Regions from separate parts of the Bacillus sp. SRL543 genome, predicted to be linked through region 1. Evidence: a T-box and tRNA genes for the amino acid it is inferred to sense, from the RefSeq annotation. Region 1 holds a T-box; the other holds one or more tRNA genes.

What was found. A T-box is a leader RNA that pairs with one kind of tRNA and senses whether it is charged. The one in region 1 lies ahead of tyrS (tyrosine--tRNA ligase), so its partner is inferred to be a tRNA-Tyr.
Region 2: it has a tRNA-Tyr gene. The T-box ahead of tyrS (tyrosine--tRNA ligase) is inferred to sense a tRNA for this amino acid. The anticodon was not compared.

The regions. Positions count from the first base shown of each region.
Region 1 covers NZ_OZ481794.1:3,771,646-3,779,697, forward strand. Annotated here, with positions in the region: gene AC4E8B_RS19250 (sensor domain-containing diguanylate cyclase) at 1-780, opposite strand, end outside; gene AC4E8B_RS19255 (hypothetical protein) at 890-1,492, opposite strand; gene rpsD (30S ribosomal protein S4) at 1,952-2,554, shown strand; gene tyrS (tyrosine--tRNA ligase) at 2,659-3,915, opposite strand; T-box leader at 3,991-4,213, opposite strand; gene AC4E8B_RS19270 (transglycosylase domain-containing protein) at 4,469-7,348, shown strand; gene acsA (acetate--CoA ligase) at 7,389-8,052, opposite strand, start outside.
Region 2 covers NZ_OZ481794.1:167,451-175,502, reverse strand. Annotated here, with positions in the region: gene cdaA (diadenylate cyclase CdaA) at 1-241, opposite strand, end outside; gene AC4E8B_RS01015 (zf-HC2 domain-containing protein) at 469-1,107, opposite strand; gene sigW (RNA polymerase sigma factor SigW) at 1,177-1,740, opposite strand; gene AC4E8B_RS01005 (aspartyl-phosphate phosphatase Spo0E family protein) at 1,928-2,089, shown strand; gene rocF (arginase) at 2,127-3,023, opposite strand; tRNA gene AC4E8B_RS00995 (tRNA-Ala) at 3,233-3,308, opposite strand; tRNA gene AC4E8B_RS00990 (tRNA-Gly) at 3,314-3,388, opposite strand; tRNA gene AC4E8B_RS00985 (tRNA-Lys) at 3,442-3,514, opposite strand; tRNA gene AC4E8B_RS00980 (tRNA-Gln) at 3,521-3,595, opposite strand; tRNA gene AC4E8B_RS00975 (tRNA-Tyr) at 3,669-3,753, opposite strand; tRNA gene AC4E8B_RS00970 (tRNA-Thr) at 3,782-3,857, opposite strand; tRNA gene AC4E8B_RS00965 (tRNA-Val) at 3,863-3,938, opposite strand; tRNA gene AC4E8B_RS00960 (tRNA-Glu) at 3,943-4,017, opposite strand; tRNA gene AC4E8B_RS00955 (tRNA-Thr) at 4,051-4,123, opposite strand; tRNA gene AC4E8B_RS00950 (tRNA-Asn) at 4,160-4,234, opposite strand; rRNA gene rrf (5S ribosomal RNA) at 4,246-4,362, opposite strand; rRNA gene AC4E8B_RS00940 (23S ribosomal RNA) at 4,482-7,426, opposite strand; rRNA gene AC4E8B_RS00935 (16S ribosomal RNA) at 7,717-8,052, opposite strand, start outside.

The DNA.
Region 1 (8,052 bases):
CTGATGATACAGCTGGGCATTTTCAAGCGCACCGCCTGCTGTATTGGCAAGTATGGAAATGAACTCTACTTCGTTTTCAGGAAAGACGAGTGCATTCGGTGCGATGACCTGGAGTACGCCGTACACCCCCTGCTTCCCTTTTAAAGGCGCGTACAGGACAGAGCGCTTCTCAGAAATTGAATCCTCAAACTGAATGGCGCCGGTAACATATGCCTGCATGGCCGCTATATTTTGACTGTCATATTCAAGGTCTTTTAACGGGAGGTCCCCATGGCTGTTATTGTCATGCGACAGCATTAGATAGTAGGTAAAGTCAGGATATACTTCCTGAAGGGTTTTGATGATTTCTCCGAGGACAGCATCCATGTCCATAGAGGAATGAAACTGCTCTGTTACGCGAAAAAGCTGCTTGTAGCGCTTTTCCCTGGCCGAGATTCCCCCGAGTTCCCGAGCCTTAATAATGAAGGCGGCACAGGCAGTGCCCAGCTCCCTTTGGCTTTTTTGATCCAGCGGTTCAGGGAGGCCGTTCAGCTCAAGGAATCCCAGATCCATTGACCTTGCGGAAAGAGGGATCTGGCAGCAAGGGTCATCCCCGGGCCCCTTGAGCCCTGCCGGCTTGCCATCCTGGCCATTTCCCCCAGCTGGGGAGCCTGCACAGAAGACGCTGCCCCCGGGATCCCGAAAGCAGGCAGCGGCGGCTTCAGAGAACTCTATGACCGCTTTAAGCATTTGCACAATTAAAGCATCGGACTGAATAAATCCGTCATTTGTATCAATCATGTCAAAAAAGCGGCTTTTCAAGCACAATATTTTCTGGCTTTTGAGCATTTCCATATATCATCACCCTATTTATCCAGTTCATATAGGCATCCTCATATAAAATGCCGTGTCACAGCGTCCTGCCAGAGGCAATCCTCACCCCGCCGTCAAGCAGGATAAGCCATGAAGAATGATCGGCTGTGAGAGCGTGGATGCTCTCTGGCCTGCCAGCTTCATTGAAGGCCACTTCATAATGGCCGTCCGCTTCGAGAACGATACGATCTGAAGTCTTCCTTACTTCAAAAGGATCGCCGTCAGAAGTGATGGTGCCGCGAAGGCCCGGTTCACGGTCCCGCACTTCCAGGTCTTCGTCCAGATAAACCCAGCCTCTGTCCAATTCAGCCCACACCCCGGAACCATCACGGTCAACCGCCAATTTCTCAGGGGCACTTTCCAGGGAAGCGGACTTGATCAGACGAAATTTAAAATCATTGTCTCTTTCCACCTCATAAAGAGCCAGCACATGGTCCTGTTTTTTTTCATCAAACAAAACAACGAGGGGGTCTGTGCCTCCCGGAGAGCCCTTCTTTATGACAAGGGCAAGCGGGCTTTCTGCTGCACCGCCCGGCTTGAGATGCTGAAAGTACATGGCGGCAAGGGCCACGCCGGCAAATAATAATGCCAGGAAAAGGCGGATATGTTTTTCCTTCTTTGTTTCTCTCAATTTCATCAACACTTTTGCTAGAATTAATTAAGACTATTATACCACAGGAAAATTCTCCCCGTTATGATATGATAAAAATATTTTCCAAAAAACTGCCCTCTATGCAGGCATAATGAAGTGATAAAATTGAGAACGAAGCAGTATTCATTGCAGGAAAATCTAAACATGCCTTGACATAAAGTTTAAAAAAATTATATAATATCCTTTGTGTAAAATATCGCAGCATATGTGACACTTTAGGTGATCATTTTGTTCCTCAATAAGGCACCGCTTCCCATCTCTTTTGAGGCGGAAAGCACGGGTTAGCCCAAAACGCCGGTAAGCATGGCGTTTTAGCCTTTTATTCGAAGGGGTACTGTGTAACCCGCTGCTGCTAGGGCGAAGGTACATGAAAACAAAATGAGCTTAATGATCGTACGCATCTGTTTTTATTTTACAACAAAATAAAAACACAAGGAGGAGTCATTCATGGCTCGTTATACAGGTCCAAGCTGGAAACTATCCCGCCGTCTTGGAATTTCTCTAAGCGGAACTGGTAAAGAATTAGAAAAGCGTCCTTACGCTCCAGGACAACATGGTCCAAACCAGCGCAGAAAAATTTCTGAGTACGGTTTACAATTACAGGAAAAACAGAAACTTCGCCATATGTACGGAGTTACTGAGCGCCAATTCCGCAACCTATTCGACAAGGCCGGCAAAATGCCTGGTAAGCACGGTGAAAACTTCATGGTTCTTTTAGAATCACGTCTTGACAACGTTGTTTACCGTTTAGGTTTAGCTCGTACTCGCCGTCAAGCTCGTCAGCTTGTAAACCACGGCCACATCATCGTTGACGGAGGACGCGTTGATATCCCTTCATACCGCGTTCAGCCTGGTCAAACGATCACATTGCGTGAAAAGTCACGCGGTCTTGACATCGTAAAGGAAGCAATCGAAGTAAACAACTTCGTGCCTGACTATTTGACTTTCGATGCTGACAAACTGGAAGGTTCATTCACTCGCATGCCTGAGCGTTCCGAACTTCCTGCTGAAATCAACGAAGCTCTTATCGTTGAATTCTACTCTCGTTAATCGGGAAAAGCACAAGAAAGCACCTGCCTTTTGGCTGGTGCTTTCTTTTTGCCATTTAAACAGAAAGGTCCGCCTCCTGCCGGAAGCGGACCTTTTTTTGCGGATTAATATCTGATAAGGAAGTATTTCTTTTTGCCGCGTCGGATGATTGTGAACTGGCCTTCAATGCGGTCTTTTTCTGTAAGTTCATAGTCTGTTTCTGTAATTCTTTCCCCATTCAGATAGACGGCGCCGTTCGATACATCTTCCCGGGCCTGGCGCTTGGATGGAGAAATCCCGGCTGCCGTCAGCAGGTCGACAATGCCTTTCTCTTCGCCTGTCGGCTCATAGGATGGCACATCCTTGAAGCCTTGGGTGATTTCTGACGCTGTAAGGTTTTTGACATCCCCGCTGAAAAGGGCGGCTGAAATTTTGATAGCCTGTTCAAGCGCTGCTTCACCATGGATCAGCTTTGTCATTTCTTCAGCAAGCGCCTTCTGCGCCTTGCGGAGATGAGCTTCCTCAGCAAGAGAGTTCTCAAGCGCCTCTATTTCCTCCTTTGAGAGGAAAGTGAAGTATTTCAGGTATTTGATGACATCGGCATCAGCAGTATTGATCCAGAACTGATAGAACTCATATGGAGAAGTCTTTTCAGGATCGAGCCAGATTGCCCCGCTTTCTGTTTTGCCGAATTTCGTTCCATCCGACTTTGTTACAAGCGGGATTGTGACACCATAGCCTTTGGCACCCTCAGGCATCATTTTCCGGATCAGCTCAAGCCCGGTTGTAATATTGCCCCACTGGTCGCTTCCGCCGATCTGCATCTTGCAGTTATGCTTCTCATACAGATGAAGGAAATCCATTGCCTGCAGGATTGTATAAGTGAACTCTGTAAAAGAAATTCCAGTATCAAGACGTGATGCGATGGTATCCTTTGCCAGCATATAATTAACTCCAACATGCTTCCCGTAATCCCTCAGGAATGTAACAATGTCCATGGAGCCTGCCCAGTCATAGTTGTTGACCATAAGGGCTCCGTTCTCACCTTCAAAGCTGAAGATTTTCTTCAGCTGCTGCTGGATGCTGCTGACATTATGCTGGATGGTTTCCAATGTCTGCAGTTTGCGCTCCTCGCTCTTTCCGCTCGGGTCGCCGATAAGCCCTGTGGCACCGCCGACAAGCACAATCGGCCTGTGGCCTTCATTCTGGAAACGGCGCAGTGTTAAAAACGGCAGCAGATGGCCGATATGCATACTGTCAGCCGTCGGGTCAATCCCGCAGTATAATGAAATCTTCTCTTTTTTCAGCAGCTCCTCTGTTCCCTCTTCATCTGTCTGCTGGTAAACAATGCCTCTCCATTTTAAATCCTCAAGCAAACTCATCTTTCTTCCTCCATTCAATTCTTCAAACGCCGGCAGCCTCCGTCGGAAAAAAACAAAAAAGCGCCCCTGCAAATATGCAGGGACGCTTAACAGCGCGGTACCACCCAAATTGAGGACACAGCTGTCCTCCGCTCTTTTCCTGATAACGGTTCAACCGTCCATCGCTAATACTGCATACGCAGATTCACAACAGAAGCTCCGGGAGGTAATTCATCCTTCTGCATGCACCGGCTCACAGCAACCGCCGGCTTTCTGAAACAGAGACAGAAGCACTACTCATTCCCATCAAAGCAGCTATTCAAATACAATAAGATAATACAAAAGTTTTACCATAAAAAACGGGGGTGTGTCAACCCGAAATGCGGAGGCGACTGTTCAGGTGCGACAAGCATCCATATATTTGCAGCTCCGCTTTCCAGCCTCCTCCGGCTTCAATAACCCCCTCACTAATGCCCCGACCCTCATTAAAAAGGAAATTTCAGAAAAATGTCAGTGCTTGTCAAATGGCGCCTGGGTTTGTGCTATAATGTATGTGGTTTTGGGGGTTTATAAAATGAAGGGGGAAAAACATAATTTGAACAATAAATTCAGATCCTGGCTAAGCCTCTTTACAAATAAAAAGACAGTAAAAGGCGCTTCTATCACCTATCAAGTCGTGTGGAATTTAACTCTTCTGTTCATTATACTCGTTGTACTCGGAGGAGCTTTTGCAGGAGGAGTGGGTGCCGGATATTTTGCCTCTCTGGTGAAGGAAGAGCCGATCCGTTCCTATGAAAGCATGAAGAAAGACATATACAATTATGAAGAAACATCAGAGCTTTATTTTGCCAATAATGTCTATCTCGGAAAACTCCGGACAGACCTTGAGCGGGAAGAAGTGAAGCTTGAAGATGTTTCAGTGCATCTGAAGGACGCAGTCGTTGCGACCGAAGATGAATATTTTTATGAGCATGACGGTGTTGTGCCGAAAGCAATTCTGCGCGCACTCTACCAGGAAGTATCAAACAGTGCTGTACAAAGCGGCGGAAGTACCTTGACACAGCAGCTGATCAAAAATCAGATCCTGACAAATGAAGTTTCATTCGAAAGGAAGGCAAAAGAAATCCTGCTCGCGCTCCGGCTCGAAAAATTCTTTGATAAAAAAGAAATTCTTGAAGCCTACCTGAATGTGTCGACGTTCGGGCGCAACTCTTCCGGACGGAATATCGGCGGCGTGCAGGCAGCGGCGAAGGGGATCTTCGGAGTTCCTGCCAGCGACCTGAATATTGCCCAGTCCGCCTTTATCGCCGGTCTCCCGCAGAGCCCTTTCGGATATACCCCTTTTACAAATAAAGGGTCCGTCAAAGAGGATCTGGAACCCGGATTGTCAAGAATGAAGACCGTTCTGAAACGGATGTATGATGACGGGAAAATATCCGATCAAGAATATCAGGAAGCCCTTGTTTATGATATTACCAAAGATTTCGTTCCTGCAGGCTCCAGTGCGGTTGAAAAATACCCTTGGGTCACATTTGAGATTGAGGAGCGTGCAGCCGAAGTTATGTCCAAGGTGCTGGCTGAAAAAGACGGTGCAATGGAGCAGTACAACAACGACGAGGAAACCAAGCAGCGTTACCTGGCTTTGGCTGACAAGAATCTGCGCCAAAACGGCTACAAGATCCATTCGACCATTAATAAGGAAATCTACGATGGAATGCAGCAGGTGAAAAATCAGTACCAGCATTACGGTCCTGATAAAGCCCAGATGGTAACTGACCCTGATACCGGTGAAGATGTAAGCATCATAGAACCAGTCGAAGTGGGAGCCGTCCTCATCGAAAATTCAACAGGAAAGATCATCAGCTTTGTGGGCGGCCGTGACTATAAGAGAGAGCAGCTGAATCATGCAACGCATGCGGTCAGGCAGAACGGCTCCACCATGAAGCCCCTCCTGGTTTACGCGCCTGCCATTGAGCTTGGCAAGGCATCACCGGGAACCATCCTGCCGGATGTACCGCTGATGCTTGCTCCCGGCTTGAATAGGCCATGGCCGAATAACTATGATTTGCGCTACACCGGGCTGGTAACGGCAAGATATGCCCTTGCGAAATCCTATAATGTCCCGGCCGTCAAACTATACAAGGATATTGTCGGCCAAAGGCCGGCAGAATATCTCAAGAAGATGGGCTTCACTTCTCTGCTGGAGCCTGACTATACGAACCTGGCCACTGCCATCGGCTCTCTTGAAAACGGTGTGACCGTTGAGGAAAATACCAATGCATTCGGTACTTTTGCCAACAGCGGCAAGTTTGTCGATGCCTATATGATTGATAAAATCACAGACAGAGACGGCAATGTTGTGTATCAGCATAAAACTGAGCCTGTAGATGTCTTCAGCCCGCAAACGGCATATCTTACTTACGATATGATGAGGGATGTTATTAACAGCGGTACAGCCACCTCTGTGAAGAACAGACTGAAGTTCAGTTCAGACTGGGCCGGAAAAACCGGTACAGGAAACATGTTCCATGATGCATGGTTTGTCGCGACGAACCCAAATGTCTCTTTCGGCATCTGGACAGGTTATGACACGCCGAAGTCATTAAAAACAGGCGGCATGAGCTACAGCATGCGGAATGTTTATCTCTGGGCAGATCTGATGAATGCAGCTTATGATGTTGCCCCGGATCTCGTTGACCCGAGCGAAAGCATGAAGATGCCAGGAGGGATTGTCAGAAGGTCCTTCTGCGGGGTATCCGGCCTTCTTCCATCGGCAGCCTGCTCGCAGGCCGGCCTGGTGGAGACAGACCTGTTCAACAGCAAATATGTGCCTACCAAAACGGATGACAGCCTTGTGAACGGAAAATTCGTCCGCATTGGCGATAAGAAATATCTGGCGCTCGATTCAACACCGGCCGAATTTGCTGAGTCAGGGCTTATTCTTAACCCTGATTATATCGAAAAGTTATTTGGCGTAAACGTAGATCCTAACCAGCTGATCCCCCAAAAGGACAGATGGTCAAAGGTTCTTGTGCCTCAGGATAAAATTGAGGACAACGGCAAAACGCCTTCCGCCCCGTCAATCAAAGGATCAGGAAGCTCCATCGTATGGGGTCAGCATCCTGAATCTGATGTGATCGGCTACAGGGTCTACAGCGGCGGAGCCAGAGTCGGCAGCGTGAAAGCTGGAACCGGCCTTTCATTCAGCGGCGGCAATGGTTCCTATTATGTCACGGCAGTCGATATTGCCGGCAAAGAATCAGGACCATCGAACACGATTCAAATCGGTCAGGCCGCACCGCCGGCAACGGACAAGCCGAAGGAAACGAAGCCATCCGATCCTCCGGGAGACAAACCAGAGGAAAAACCTGAAGATAAACCGGATGACGGAAACCCTGCTGATGGGGAGACGAATCCGGATGATGGAAGCCAGGATGACAGCGGCAGCCAGTGAAATAACGAAGGGAGAAGCCAATATGGCTTCTCCCTTTTTGTTAATCTTCCATTGTTGATAAGTCGCCTGTTGGCAGATCCAGCTCCCAGGCTTTAAGAACCCGGCGCATGATTTTTCCGCTCCGTGTTTTTGGAAGCTTGTCGCGGAATTCGATTTCACGCGGTGCCGCATGGGCGGCCAGGCCTTTTTTGACAAACTGGCGGATATCTTCAATCAATTCATCAGATGCTTCATAGCCATCCCTTAGTGCGATGAACGCCTTGATGATTTCCCCGCGGACAGGATCCGGCTTGCCGATGACTCCAGCTTCAGCGACGGCCGGATGTTCAACAAGCTTGCTTTCTACTTCGAAAGGCCCTACCCGCTCTCCTGAGGTCATGATGACATCATCGATGCGCCCCTGGAACCAGAAATAGCCGTCTTCATCCATATAAGCTGAATCTCCGGAAACATACCAGTCCCCAGGCATGAAATAGGATTGATATTTCGGTTCATTATTCCAGATGGTCTGCATCATGGACGGCCAGCCTTTTTTGATGGCCAGATTCCCCATCCGGTGAGGCGGAAGGATATTTCCCTGATCATCCACGATGGCAGCTTCTACGCCTGGTATCGGCTTGCCCATTGATCCCGGCTTGATCTCCATGCAAGGATAATTGCAGATCAGCTGTGCACCGGTTTCAGTCATCCACCATGTATCATGG
Region 2 (8,052 bases), 1.3 Mb from region 1:
ATATGATGATGATGGCCAGGACCCCCCACAGCAGAACCTGCTCCATCATCCAGCCAAGCGTCTGCAGCTGGAATTTGTCGCTGATCACCTTGACGATCAGAATGACAAAGATCCCTTTCAATAGCTGGACAGCCTTGGTGCCCCTCACAATCATGATCAGTTTATAGATGACGTACCAAACAAGGAGAATGTCAACAATATTAGCCAGGTATTTCAAAATTGAGAAATCTGCAAACGACATTATCCCTTCCTCCAAGTATATTTTTCCAAAAAGCATAAGCTTTGTTTTCAATGTATGTAACTCACATATTATATCATAAATACTCTGAAAACCAATGATATGGGCATGGGATATATTGCAAAAACCCTTAGGCAGCATTATATTTTCCTAAAAGAAAATCCCTGCCATTAGAATATCCGCTCAGCTGGATATTTCTAGTTTGACAGGGATTTGCTTTATCTATTCAGTCAGCCTGCAGCAGGCTCTTTTTCTTTCTCATCGAATACATTCACGAGATCTTTGCCAAGGTTCTTGATATGGTACCAGAGCCACTCAAACACTTCATTCACTTCCTTGATCTCGCCTGTCACCTGGCCTGCAGAAGCCATATACTGCTCTCCATTGATGACAGTTACATTCCCATCGACCAGTCCTTCAATTTTTATCTTGCCATTGCGGACAGTGACATCGCCCTTTACCACTTCACCTTCCGGAACGATGACCGTATCATTCTGGACAATCAGGTTCGGCTGTTTGGAGACCGAAAAATTATGATCCTTATTCCAGGTGGACATGACGCTCCCCATCATCAGGACGAGGAACAGGGAAGCAGCAGTAAGCAGCGGATGTTGCCTGAACCAACGCTGGAAGCCGACCTGCTTCTTTTCTTTCGGAAGCTTCGCCATCACACCGGCTGTAAAGCCTGACGGCGCTTGTATATGTGAAGTGCTTTGCACAAGTGCAATAGCTCTCTTTAATTCATGAAAATACGAGCGGCATTCATCGCAGCTGCTCAAATGCTCCCTTAATTGCTGTTCATGCTCGGCTGAGATCTCTTCATCTAGATACTCGTGCATAAACTCAACAATCTCTGCTGGACATTTCAAAGTTCTCACCCTCTTAAAATGATAAGCTGAATTCATTTTTGCAAAAGAAGATGGCATAGCCATTCATCTCTACACATGACGCAACTGCTTTCTTAAAGCTTCCCTGCCCCTGTGTATGCGGGTCTTAACCGTCCCGAGCGGCAGGTCCATAATTTCGCTTATTTCGTTGAGAGAAAGCTCCTCGATATATTTCAGCACAATTACTGACCTGTATTTCTCAGGAAGCTTCGAGATTTCGTTTTGAATGGTCTCCTGAAGCTCCAGACTTTCTACATCTTCCTCAGGCAGCCTGGTATCCGATGCAATCTGCGAATACATCGTCAAGCCGTCCGTCCCCGCAACCTCGGCATCGAGAAAATAATCAGGCTTTTTCTTCCTGATCCGGTCAATGCATAAATTGGTTGCGATCCTGTACAGCCAGGTGGAAAATTTCAAATCGATATTAAAGCTTTGAATATTCACATATGCGCGCAGGAAAGCCTCCTGTGCAATATCCTCCGCCTCATGGCGGTTGCCGAGCATACGGAAACAAAGCTGGAACACCTTGTCTTTATAAATTTCCACGATTTCCCCAAAGGCATTCTGGTCGCCTTTTAGAACCTGTTTGATCCTTTTCTTTACGATTGCTTCCATTTCTAGTTACCTCCGCTCTAATGCGGCTATACGATATTACGGATCGATAGCGGAAAAGGTTTCATTTTTTTAATAAAATTTCTCAATAACTATTATTTTAACAAAAATTTACTTCTTCATGTTTAAAAAGTTTTAGTTGGGGTATAAAGGGACTAATTAAGCTGAGGAAAAGGCAGGTTTTTTGTAAATGGGTGTCCAAGAACTGTTGCAGGATATTGAAAAATGCCGCAAAGAAATGGTCCAGCTAGCTTCCCGAACATCTTTGTCCAGCCATAATGTAATTGAAGCCAGTACGAGGCTGGATTCATTGCTGAACAGATACAATCATTTAATCGGAAAAAAGCGGTAGCTTGAAAATCAAGCTACCGCTTTTTTTATATCCAATTCTACAGGAGCTTTTCTCCGAAAAGAGATCCCATCAGCGCGACGGCTACTGATGCCGTCTTATTCTTATCATCGAGGATCGGATTGACCTCTACGAATTCAGCTGAGGTGATCAGCTCAGCTTCTGCCAGCATTTCCATCGCCAGGTGGCTTTCACGGTAGCTGATGCCGCCTATGACCGGCGTTCCAACGCCTGGTGCATCGTTGGGGTCGAGCCCGTCCAGATCTAATGACAGATGGACACCATCGGTGCGGTCCTTGAGATACTCAATGGCTTCTTCCATCACCCGTGTCATCCCGAGCCTGTCAATCTCATGCATCGTATATACTTTGATCCCCTTTTCCTTCACAAGCTCTTTCTCTCCCTCATCCAGGGCCCTCGCCCCGATGATGACGATATTCTCAGGCTTTACCTTCGGTGAATAGCCCCCTATCTCAGTCAGCAGCGGATGGCCAATGCCGAGGGAAGCCGCCAGCGGCATGCCATGGATATTGCCTGAAGGAGATGTTTCTGCCGTGTTCAGGTCGCCATGGGCATCATACCAGATGACACCCATGTTCTTATAGTGCCGTGATACCCCGGCCAGCGTACCGATTGCAATGCTATGGTCTCCGCCCAGCACAAGCGGAAAAGAACCATCCTTGATCACTTCATCAACCTTTTCTGCCAGCTGGCCGGTCTTTTCTGCAATCAGCTCAAGATTACGCAGATTGGTATCCGGATCAATCATCACTTCCGGGCGCCCGATTGCAATATCGCCCATATCGTGTATCTGATCAAATAAAGATTTCAAACGTTCATTTACACCGGCATAGCGGATGGCACTTGGACCCATATCAACGCCTCGCCTCATTTGGCCAAGATCCATTGGCATCCCGATAATAGATAATTTCTTCATCTCTTTATATTCCTCCTTCACCCCTGTACTACTCTCATTTTAACCGCTTTCAAAGCAATGACTCAACTCGACAAAAACATGCATATATATACGTGTTTTTCCGAAAAATCTAAATAGTCAAAAGAGCTGGCGGGGAATTCCTGAAGAAGGCTGCAGACATAAAAAAAACCTTAAACCCGGCAGGGTTTAAGGTAAGATGTATGTAGTAATGGTGGAGCCTAGCGGGATCGAACCGCTGACCTCCTGCGTGCAAAGCAGGCGCTCTCCCAGCTGAGCTAAGGCCCCGAAAATGGAGCGGAAGACGGGATTCGAACCCGCGACCCCCACCTTGGCAAGGTGATGTTCTACCACTGAACTACTTCCGCATTCATCAGGACAGACCTTAGGGTTCTGAAACCTAAGGCCTGTCCTGCTATGATGAGCCATGAAGGACTCGAACCTTCGACCCTCTGATTAAAAGTCAGATGCTCTACCGACTGAGCTAATGGCTCAAAAAATGGCTGGGCTAGCTGGATTCGAACCAACGCATGACGGAGTCAAAGTCCGTTGCCTTACCGCTTGGCTATAGCCCATCAATCAATGACCTGACGGTCAAAATAAAAAGGACATTTATAAGATTGTCCAAATCTGGAGTTTTTATTCAAATGGTGGAGGGGGACGGATTCGAACCGCCGAACCCGGAGGGAGCGGATTTACAGTCCGCCGCGTTTAGCCACTTCGCTACCCCTCCACATTCCATTACAAATCTGCAAAGGAAATGGTGCCGGCTAGAGGACTTGAACCCCCAACCTACTGATTACAAGTCAGTTGCTCTACCAATTGAGCTAAACCGGCATATATGGTGGAGGATGACGGGATCGAACCGCCGACCCTCTGCTTGTAAGGCAGATGCTCTCCCAGCTGAGCTAATCCTCCAAAATGGTGACCCCTACGGGATTCGAACCCGTGTTACCGCCGTGAAAGGGCGGTGTCTTAACCGCTTGACCAAGGGGCCTTGCTATTCTATTAACAAGTTATAGTTTCTTTAAGCTTCCAACCGGGCTCGAACCGGTGACCTCTTCCTTACCATGGAAGCACTCTACCTACTGAGCTATGGAAGCATTAGCCCAATACCTTAATGGTATTAAGGATAAGAATGGCTCCGCAGGCAGGACTCGAACCTGCGACCGTTCGGTTAACAGCCGAATGCTCTACCACTGAGCTACTGCGGAATAATTGTTTCGCCCGGCAGCGTCCTACTCTCACAGGAGGAGAACCTCCAACTACCATCGGCGCTGAGAAGCTTAACTTCCGTGTTCGGTATGGGAACGGGTGTGACCTTCTCGCTATCGCCACCAGACTATTTTTTCAAGACAAGTATTATTATACCATCTTGTATTCAGTTTGCAAGAGAATTTTTGAAAATTTTATTCTCTCAAAACTAGATAATGCAGAAGAAGAATGACAGAGTAATCAATTGTGGTTAAGTCCTCGATCTATTAGTATCTGTCAGCTCCACGTGTCACCACGCTTCCACCTCAGACCTATCAACCTGATCATCTTTCAGGGATCTTACTAGCTTGACGCTATGGGAAATCTCATCTCGAGGGGGGCTTCATGCTTAGATGCTTTCAGCACTTATCCCTTCCGCACATAGCTACCCAGCGATGCCTTTGGCAAGACAACTGGTACACCAGCGGTGCGTCCATCCCGGTCCTCTCGTACTAAGGACAGCTCCTCTCAAATTTCCTGCGCCCACGACGGATAGGGACCGAACTGTCTCACGACGTTCTGAACCCAGCTCGCGTACCGCTTTAATGGGCGAACAGCCCAACCCTTGGGACCGACTACAGCCCCAGGATGCGATGAGCCGACATCGAGGTGCCAAACCTCCCCGTCGATGTGGACTCTTGGGGGAGATAAGCCTGTTATCCCCGGGGTAGCTTTTATCCGTTGAGCGATGGCCCTTCCATGCGGAACCACCGGATCACTAAGCCCGACTTTCGTCCCTGCTCGACTTGTAGGTCTCGCAGTCAAGCTCCCTTGTGCCTTTACACTCTGCGAATGATTTCCAACCATTCTGAGGGAACCTTTGGGCGCCTCCGTTACTTTTTAGGAGGCGACCGCCCCAGTCAAACTGCCCGCCTGACACTGTCTCCCGCCCCGATCAGGGGCGCGGGTTAGAATTTCAATACAGCCAGGGTAGTATCCCACCAATGCCTCCACCGAAGCTGGCGCTCCGGCTTCAAAGGCTCCTACCTATCCTGTACAAGCTGTACCAAAATTCAATATCAGGCTGCAGTAAAGCTCCACGGGGTCTTTCCGTCCTGTCGCGGGTAACCTGCATCTTCACAGGTACTATAATTTCACCGAGTCTCTCGTTGAGACAGTGCCCAGATCGTTACGCCTTTCGTGCGGGTCGGAACTTACCCGACAAGGAATTTCGCTACCTTAGGACCGTTATAGTTACGGCCGCCGTTTACTGGGGCTTCGATTCAGAGCTTCGCTTGCGCTAACCCCTCCTCTTAACCTTCCAGCACCGGGCAGGCGTCAGCCCCTATACTTCGCCTTGCGGCTTCGCAGAGACCTGTGTTTTTGCTAAACAGTCGCCTGGGCCTATTCACTGCGGCTTTTCCGGGCTATTCACCCTAAAAAGCACCCCTTCTCCCGAAGTTACGGGGTCATTTTGCCGAGTTCCTTAACGAGAGTTCTCTCGCTCACCTTAGGATTCTCTCCTCGCCTACCTGTGTCGGTTTGCGGTACGGGCACCTTTTCCCTCGCTAGAGGCTTTTCTTGGCAGTGTGGAATCAGGAACTTCGGTACTAAATTTCCCTCGCCATCACAGCTCAGCCTTATGCAAACGGGATTTGCCTCGTTTGCAGCCTAACTGCTTGGACGCGCATATCCAACAGCGCGCTTGCCCTATCCTCCTGCGTCCCCCCATTGCTCAAACGGTAAAGAGGTGGTACAGGAATATCAACCTGTTGTCCATCGCCTACGCCTTTCGGCCTCGGCTTAGGTCCCGACTAACCCTGAGCGGACGAGCCTTCCTCAGGAAACCTTAGGCATTCGGTGGATGGGATTCTCACCCATCTTTCGCTACTCATACCGGCATTCTCACTTCTAAGCGCTCCACCAGTCCTTGCGGTCTGACTTCGATGCACTTAGAACGCTCTCCTACCGCGGACACCAGATGGTGTCCACCCACAGCTTCGGTGATACGTTTAGCCCCGGTACATTTTCGGCGCGGAGTCACTCGACCAGTGAGCTATTACGCACTCTTTAAATGGTGGCTGCTTCTAAGCCAACATCCTGGTTGTCTAAGCAACTCCACATCCTTTTCCACTTAACGTATACTTTGGGACCTTAGCTGGTGGTCTGGGCTGTTTCCCTTTTGACTACGGATCTTATCACTCGCAGTCTGACTCCCATGGATAAGTCTTTGGCATTCGGAGTTTGTCTGAATTCGGTAACCCGATGGGGGCCCCTAGTCCAAACAGTGCTCTACCTCCAAGACTCTTACAACATGAGGCTAGCCCTAAAGCTATTTCGGAGAGAACCAGCTATCTCCAGGTTCGATTGGAATTTCTCCGCTACCCACACCTCATCCCCGCACTTTTCAACGTGCGTGGGTTCGGGCCTCCATCCAGTGTTACCTGGACTTCACCCTGGACATGGGTAGATCACCTGGTTTCGGGTCTACGACCACATACTCATTCGCCCTATTCAGACTCGCTTTCGCTGCGGCTCCGTCTGTTCAACTTAACCTCGCATGTAATCGTAACTCGCCGGTTCATTCTACAAAAGGCACGCCATTACCCTGACCCGAAGGTCATAGGGCTTTGACTACTTGTAGGCACACGGTTTCAGGATCTGTTTCACTCCCCTTCCGGGGTGCTTTTCACCTTTCCCTCACGGTACTGGTTCACTATCGGTCACTAGGGAGTATTTAGCCTTGGGAGATGGTCCTCCCTGCTTCCGACGGGATTTCTCGTGTCCCGCCGTACTCAGGATCCACTCTGGAGGGAACGAAGTTTCAACTACGGGGCTGTTACCCTCTATGGCCGGCCTTTCCATGCCTGTTCATTTACTCCGTTCCTTTGTAACTCCGTGTAGAGTGTCCTACAACCCCAGGAGGCAAGCCTCCTGGTTTGGGCTAATCCCGTTTCGCTCGCCGCTACTCAGGGAATCGCGTTTGCTTTCTCTTCCTCCGGGTACTTAGATGTTTCAGTTCCCCGGGTCTGCCTCCAATGCCCTATGTATTCAGGCAAGGGTTCCATCCCATTACGGATAGAGGGTTTCCCCATTCGGAAATCTCCGGATCAAAGCTTACTTACAGCTCCCCGAAGCATATCGGTGTTAGTACCGTCCTTCATCGGCTCCTAGTGCCAAGGCATCCACCGTGCGCCCTTTCTAACTTAACCTGTTCGGCTGCTGATAAGCTTCACATCTCTTCGTCATCTCAATCGTCAGCATCCTCACGTATACAAAACATACGCTCCGGTGCTTCCTCAATCGATTCCTCGACCTGTTCGCTTCTCATCACCCTCACGGTTTTTAAACTCTTATTTGATATAAGAGAGAAAACCTAAAATGGCGATTACTCGGTAATGTCTTCTTCATTACATTATCTAGTTTTCAAAGAACAAAATGAGAGATCATACTCTCAAAACTGAACGAACAAAGACCGTCACGTCTTGTATATATTCCTTAGAAAGGAGGTGATCCAGCCGCACCTTCCGATACGGCTACCTTGTTACGACTTCACCCCAATCATCTGTCCCACCTTAGGCGGCTGGCTCCAAAAGGTTACCCCACCGACTTCGGGTGTTACAAACTCTCGTGGTGTGACGGGCGGTGTGTACAAGGCCCGGGAACGTATTCACCGCGGCATGCTGATCCGCGATTACTAGCGATTCCAGCTTCATGCAGGCGAGTTGCAGCCTGCAATCCGAACTGAGAATGGTTTTATGGGATTCGCTTAACCTCGCGGTCTCGCAGCCCTTTGTACCATCCATTGTAGCACGTGTGTAGCCCAGGTCATAAGGGG